2 regions of the Streptomyces sp. NPDC031466 genome follow, and region 2 is predicted to be linked to the other one. Evidence: riboswitches for the same ligand, from Rfam matches in the RefSeq annotation. Region 2 holds a riboswitch; the other holds the start of a gene.
What was found. A riboswitch is a leader RNA that binds a small molecule or an ion and turns the genes downstream of it on or off. The one in region 2 is predicted to bind glycine.

Region 1 (3,396 bases), on a different contig from region 2:
TGGAGCGAGACCTTGTCGTACCCGGTCACCTCGGCGAGGCGCTCCTCCAGCTCGCGGATGAGCGTGAGGTAGCCCTGCGCCTGCTGGGCGGGCGCGAAGGGGTGCAGCTGCCCGAACTCGGGCCAGGTGACCGGCTCCATCTCGGTGGTCGCGTTGAGCTTCATGGTGCAGGAGCCCAGCGGGATCATGCCGCGGTCGAGCGCGTAGTCGCGGTCGGCCAGCTTGCGCAGGTAGCGCAGCATCGAGGTCTCGGAGCGGTACTGGTGGAAGACCGGGTGCGTGAGGTACTCGTCGCTGCGCAGCAGGCCCTGGGGGAGCGTGTCCGAGACGGTGGCGTCCAGCGCGTCGACGTCGGCCTCCACGCCGAAGGCGCTCCAGACCGCGGCCAGTTGCCGACGCGTGGTGGTCTCGTCGCAGGCGAGCGAGACATGGTCGGCGTCGACGCGGTGGATGTTGACGCCGCTCTCACGGGCGGCCGTGACGAAGTGCTCGGCCTGGCCGGGCACGCGTACGGTCAGCGTGTCGAAGTACGCGCCGTGGACGACCTCGACCCCACCCTCCTTCAGGCCGGCGGCGAGAAGCGTCGCGTAGCGGTGGGTGCGCCGCGCGATGGACTTCAGCCCGTCCGGGCCGTGGTAGACCGCGTACATCCCGGCCATGACCGCGAGCAGCACCTGAGCGGTACAGATGTTGCTGGTGGCCTTCTCGCGGCGGATGTGCTGCTCGCGGGTCTGCAGCGCCAGCCGGTACGCCTTGTTGCCGTCGGCGTCGACGGAGACGCCGACGAGCCGCCCGGGCAGGCTGCGGGCGAACTTCTCGCGCACCGCCATGTAACCGGCGTGCGGGCCGCCGAATCCCATCGGCACACCGAAGCGCTGCGTCGTCCCGACCGCGATGTCCGCGCCCAGCTCACCGGGCGAGGTGAGCAGCGTCAGAGCGAGCAGGTCGGCGGCGACGGTGACGACGGCACCGAGCTCGTGCGCCTCGTCGATCAGCGGCTTGATGTCGCGGACGACACCGGAGGCGCCCGGGTACTGCACCAGTACGCCGACCACACCGCGCTCGGCGACCTCGGCCGGGATGCCGGTGCTCAGATCGGTGACGACGATCTCGACGCCGGTGGGCTCGGCGCGGGTCCTGATGACGGCGATGGTCTGCGGCAGGGTGTCCGCGTCGACGAGGAACACGCCGTCCTTGACCTTGCCCATGCGCCGGGACAGGGCCATGGCCTCGGCGGCGGCCGTGCCCTCGTCGAGCAGCGAGGCCCCGGAGGTGGGCAGGCCGGTCAGCTCGGCGACCATGGTCTGGAAGTTCAGCAGCGCCTCCAGCCGGCCCTGGGAGATCTCCGGCTGGTACGGCGTGTACGCGGTGTACCAGGCGGGGTTCTCCATCACGTTCCGCAGGATCACGGGCGGCGTGAAGGTGCCGTAGTACCCGAGTCCGATCATGGAGTCGAGCACCTGGTTCCGGTCCGCGAGGGAGCGCAGCTCGGCGAGGACCTCGGCCTCGGTGCGGGCACCTGGCAGCTTCAGCGCCTCGGCGTTCTTGATCACATCCGGCACCGCGGCGGCCGTCAGCTCGTCGAGCGAGCCGTACCCGACCTGGGCGAGCATCTTCGCCCGCGCTTCCGCATCGGGCCCTATGTGCCGCTGCTCGAAGGGGATGCCCTGTTCGAGTTCGGAGAGGGGGATGCGATTGGTGGCAGTCATTGCGGAGGCCTCCTGGTCTGCGCGACCTACGAGGGGTACCACGGCGCGGGTACCCGGACGGCCTCCCCCTCTGTCATCTCAACCTGAGAGCTTCACCGGGGCGCGCCCGTGAAGGCACCGTCCCGGCTTTCACCGTCGGTGAGGAAGGGTTTGGGACGTGCCCGCCCGTACGCCCGCCCTGCTTTCCAGAGTGACCTCGTCCGTGCGGTACAGGTGCCTGAGAGATTCCGGGGAGGATTTGCTCCTTCGGCGCCTCCGGCGATCGTGACCCGGAGAGCTCTCCCGCACGGGGTCAGCAGCCGTTCGTCAGCCTACCAGCGAGGGTCACAGGCGTTCCCTCGAGTGGCCGCCCGCCCCGAAGTGCTCTTTCGTAGTGAGTACGAGCGGACAAAGATGAGTAATGCCCACATCTCAGACCCCGCGACAGCTGGAGGGCCCGTGCAGACCGACATCGATCCGCGGAATCTGATCGGCCGCAAGGCGTTCGACCGCAGCGGGGCCAAGATCGGCACGATCGACGAGATCTATCTCGACGACGCCACCGGCGAACCGGAGTGGGCGGCCATACGCACGGGCCTCTTCAGCCGCGACGCCTTCGTCCCCCTGGAGCCGAGCGAACTGGTCGACGACGGCACCCTGCGCATCCCGTTCGACCGCGACCTGATCAAGGACGCCCCGGACTTCGGCGTGGGCCGCCATCTCTCCCCCGCCCAGGAGCTCCAGCTCTACCACCACTACGGCCTGGACACCACGCTCCCCCACCCGCCACCCCCCGACCACGACTTCGGGCACATCGCGGGCTCGGACCCCACCTGAGGCGCCGAGTCTCACCCCGTCTCCACCGCTCCCACCTCCTCCCCGCAGGAGCCCGCTCCGACCAGCGGCAAAGGCTCCGCGGGGCGCAACTCCGGATCATCCGTCCGGAACGTCCGCACCCGCCCCGGCGCCGACCCGGGTGTCTCGAAACGCACGGTCACCCGGCCGAGCCCGCTGCCCTGGACCCATCCGTAGCCGTACTCGGTGTGCCGCACGTCGTGCCCGGCCACCCACCGCCGCTCCGCGGGCGCCACCGTCTCCTGCGCGTCCTCACCGTCAGCCGGTCGCGAAGGAGCCCCCGGCACCGCCTCCCCTGCCGGCGGATCACCCGCTGAACCCTCCGTCGCCGAAACCTCCGCCTCCGCTGCCAGCGCCTGCGCCTGTGCCTGGGCGAAGAGGTCCTCCTGCGTGTAGTCCGCGAGCCCCGTGACCCCTACCCCGAGCAACCGCACCCCGCCCGTGGTGTCCACGGACTCCAGCAGCCGCGCCGCGGCCTCCCGCACCACTGCGGGGTCGTCGGTGGGTCCCCGCAGCGTCTCGGACCGGGTCAGCGTCGAGAAGTCGAAGCGCCGCACCTTCAGCACGATGGTCCGCCCCGAGTGCCCCGCCGCCCGCAGCCGCTGCACGCACCGGTCGGCGAGCCGGGCCACTTCTCCCCTGACGCGGACCCGGTCGTGGATGTCCACGTCGTACGTGTCCTCGACACTGACCGACTTGGTGTCCCGCTCGGCGACCACGGGCCGCTCGTCGCGCGCCAGGGCCATGGCGTACAGCGAGACGCCGTGTGACTTCCCGAGCAGCCGCACCAGCTCGTCCTCCCCCGCCTCCGCGATCTCCTCGACCGTGGTGATCCCGGCCCGCCGCAGGTGGT
Region 2 (3,396 bases):
GTCCAGCTCGTGCAGAGGGGTGTTCAGAAGCGACATCGGGGAGATCCTTAGCTGCCGGAGAACTCGGTGTACTCGTCCGCGGAGAGCAGGTCCTTCGGCTCCTCCGCGATCCGGACCTTGAAGAGCCAACCGCCCTCGAAGGGAGCGGAGTTCACCAGCGAGGGGTCGTCCACGACGTCCTGGTTGGCCTCGACGACCTCGCCGGTCACCGGCGAGTACAGGTCGCTGACGGACTTGGTCGACTCCAGCTCGCCGCAGGTCTCGCCCGCGGTCACCGTCTCACCGACCTCGGGAAGCTGCACGAAGACGACGTCACCGAGCGCGTTGGCCGCGTGCTCCGTGATGCCCACCGTCGACACGCCCTCTTCGGCGTCCGACAGCCACTCGTGCTCCTTGCTGTAGCGGAGCTGCTGGGGGTTGCTCATGTCCTGAATTCTCCTGTACGCGGGTGGGTGCTGCGGAACGGGAAAGGTGTGCGGGGGGTCACTTCCGGCGCTTGTAGAACGGCAGCGCCACGACCTCGTACGGTTCGTGCGTACCACGGATGTCCACGCCCACGCCGGGCGTGCCCGGGGCGGCGTGCTCCGCGTCGACGTACGCCATCGCGATCGGCTTGCCCAGCGTCGGGGACGGGGCGCCGGAGGTGACCTCGCCGATGACCTCGCCGTCCGCGACCACGGAGAAGCCCGCGCGCGGCACGCGGCGGCCGGCGGCGATCAAACCGACCAGCTTGCGCGGCGGGGCGGTCTCGGCGCGCTCGGCGGCGGCCGCGAGCGCCGCGCGCCCCACGAAGGTCTCGGCCTGCGAGGTCTTGTCGAACTTCACGACCCGGCCGAGACCGGCGTCGAACGGCGTGAGGGCGGCGGTCAGCTCGTGCCCGTACAGCGGCATGCCCGCCTCCAGGCGCAGCGTGTCGCGGCAGGAGAGGCCGGCCGGCACCATGCCGACGGGCGTGCCCGCCCCCATCAGCGCGTTCCACAGCTTCTCCGCGTCACCGGGGGCGACGAAGAGCTCGAAACCGTCCTCGCCGGTGTAGCCCGTGCGGGCGATCAGGGCGGGGACGCCCGCGACGGTGCCGGGCAGGCCCGCGTAGTACTTCAGGCCGTCCAGGTCGGCGTCCGTCACCGACTTCAGGATGCCGGGGGACTCGGGGCCCTGGACGGCGAGCAGCGCGTAGGCGTCGCGGTCGTCGCGGACCTCGGCGTCGAAGCCCTCGGCGCGGGCGGCCAGCGCGTCGAGCACGACCTGGGCGTTGGAGGCGTTGGCGACGACCAGATATTCGGGGGCCTCGCTCTCCCCGAGGCGGTAGACGATCAGGTCGTCGAGGATGCCGCCGTCCTCGGCGCAGATCATGGTGTAGCGGGCGCGGCCGACACCCACCGAGCCGATGTTGCCGACCAGCGAGAAGTTCAGCAGGTCGACGGCCTCGGGGCCGGTGACGGTGATCTCGCCCATGTGGGAGAGGTCGAAGAGACCGGCCTTGGTGCGCACGGCGTTGTGCTCGTCGCGCTCGCTGCCGTAGCGCAGCGGCATGTCCCAGCCCGCGAAGTCGGTCATGGTCGCGCCGAGCGCACGATGCACGGCATCGAGGGCGGTGAGGCGGGGGGCAGTGCTCATGAGGGAACTCCCAGGGCATGACGGGCGAGGTCGATCCTCCCCATCTGTCATCGGAACCTGAGAGGTTCGCCGCGAGCGTCCCGACATGTGGGACGCGCGGCTTGCACCTTGGGTGGAGCCGGCGTGCCGACTCGCTTTTCAGATGTGCCTCGCCCGCGCGGTACGGGGCCTGAGAGATTCAAGGGAGGGACTTGCTCCTTCGGCGCCCCGGGCCCATGCGTGCTGGTCCGGGAACTCTCCCGCGCGGATTCAAACGGCCGGTATGGAGTTGGCGCGCACATCATTGCACGCGGCCGGGGTCAGGGGGACTGGTGGTCCGGTGCCGGTTCGGGGCGGTCCCGGCAGGCCCGGCGGGACCGGGGTGGCTCCCGGCGCGGGTGCGGCGCGAGTCCGGCGCGGGCCCCGGCGTGGGCTCCGGAAATTTCCCTTGTGCCGCATTACCTTCTCTTTACACTTGCCGGGGAAAGCAGTACGTGACCGCTATGGGGAGGCCGATCACGGTGCGCAGCAGGACGAGAGTCCACGCCATGACCACGGGGATGGCGCTGCCGAAGCAGGCTGCCGCCCCGGCCCGGGAGGGCTGCGGCCCACTGCCCGTGCCCGTCGTCCGGGACCTGCGGCAGCGGGCCGGGCACAGCCCCCACCGCCTCACCTTCGACGAGGGCGACCTGGTCGTCGTCTCCGGGCTGCCCGGCGGCGGGAAGTCCACGCTGATGCGCCAGGCCGTCACGGGCCCCCGCGTCGACTCCCAGGACACCCGCGACGCGTGGGCCGCCCGCATGCCCGCCCCGCTGCCGTACGCGCTCTACCGCCCCCTGGTCCGCCTCGCGCACTACGCGGGCCTGCGCCGCGTCCTGCGGTCCGGCGCCGGCGTCGTCGTGCACGACTGCGGCACCCAGCCCTGGGTGCGCCGCTGGCTGGCCCGCGAGGCCGCCCGGCGCGGCAGGACACTGCATCTGCTCCTGCTCGACGTGCCCGCCGACACCGCCCTCCAGGGCCAGCGCGAGCGCGGCCGGGGCGTGTCCCGGTACGCCTTCGCGCGCCACCGCAGGACGGTCGGCCGGCTGGTCGGCGCCGCCGAGCGGGGCGACCTGCCGCGCGGCTGCGGATCGGCGGTGCTCCTGGACCGGGCGGCGGCGCAGGTGCTGCGGGCCGTCTCCTTCGACCGCCGGGGGATCGCCTTCGACCGCTGAGGGCGGCCGACGTTAGGGTTCAGCCGCAGGCTAAGCGGTCGCGAGCAGGGGTTGGACAGATGAACTTTCCGGCGCAGGCACACGCCCATCCGTACGGGGGGTGGCCGGGCAACGAACTGGAAGAGGTCCTCGCGGCCTGCCTCGGCGCCCCCGCCCCGGCGGGCGGCCGCATCGTGGAGGTCCTCGGCCGCAGCCACCTCTGGGTCCCGCTGCCGAACGGCGGCGGCCCCGACAGCCGCACCCTGGACCTGCCGACGCTGGAGATCGACGGCCAGGCGTACGTCCCCGTCTTCACCTCCGAGCAGCAGTTCCGCCAGGCCCTCGGCGACGCGGCGGACCGCATGGGCTGCACGGTGGCGCCCGCCGTGGAGTTCGCCCGGGGCCTGCCGCCGCAGCTGGGCATCGCGCTGAACCCCGAGGGCACCGTCGGCGTCCCGCTGCCGCCGGCCGCCGTGGCCGAGCTGTGCCGGGCGGGGCGCACCCCGCTGGACGGGCCGTCCACCGGCGGCCGGGTCCGCCTCTTCGAGCCGGACTGGCAGGAGGACCCGGTGGACTTCCTCGCCGCCGCCGCCGGGGAGTTCGAGGC

Region 1: another riboswitch for glycine. It lies ahead of gcvP (aminomethyl-transferring glycine dehydrogenase); the one in region 2 lies ahead of gcvT (glycine cleavage system aminomethyltransferase GcvT).

Annotation. Positions count from the first base shown of each region.
Region 1 covers NZ_JBVIJT010000012.1:9,437-12,832, reverse strand. The annotation lists gene gcvP (aminomethyl-transferring glycine dehydrogenase) at 1-1,709, opposite strand, end outside; glycine riboswitch at 1,905-2,004, opposite strand; gene ACZ5GP_RS27895 (PRC-barrel domain-containing protein) at 2,148-2,525, shown strand; gene ACZ5GP_RS27890 (DNA polymerase IV) at 2,537-3,396, opposite strand, start outside.
Region 2 covers NZ_JBVIJT010000017.1:90,108-93,503, reverse strand. The annotation lists gene glyA (serine hydroxymethyltransferase) at 1-36, opposite strand, end outside; gene gcvH (glycine cleavage system protein GcvH) at 48-425, opposite strand; gene gcvT (glycine cleavage system aminomethyltransferase GcvT) at 484-1,617, opposite strand; glycine riboswitch at 1,652-1,765, opposite strand; glycine riboswitch at 1,766-1,869, opposite strand; gene ACZ5GP_RS33110 (AAA family ATPase) at 2,145-2,810, shown strand; gene ACZ5GP_RS33105 (enhanced serine sensitivity protein SseB) at 2,870-3,396, shown strand, end outside.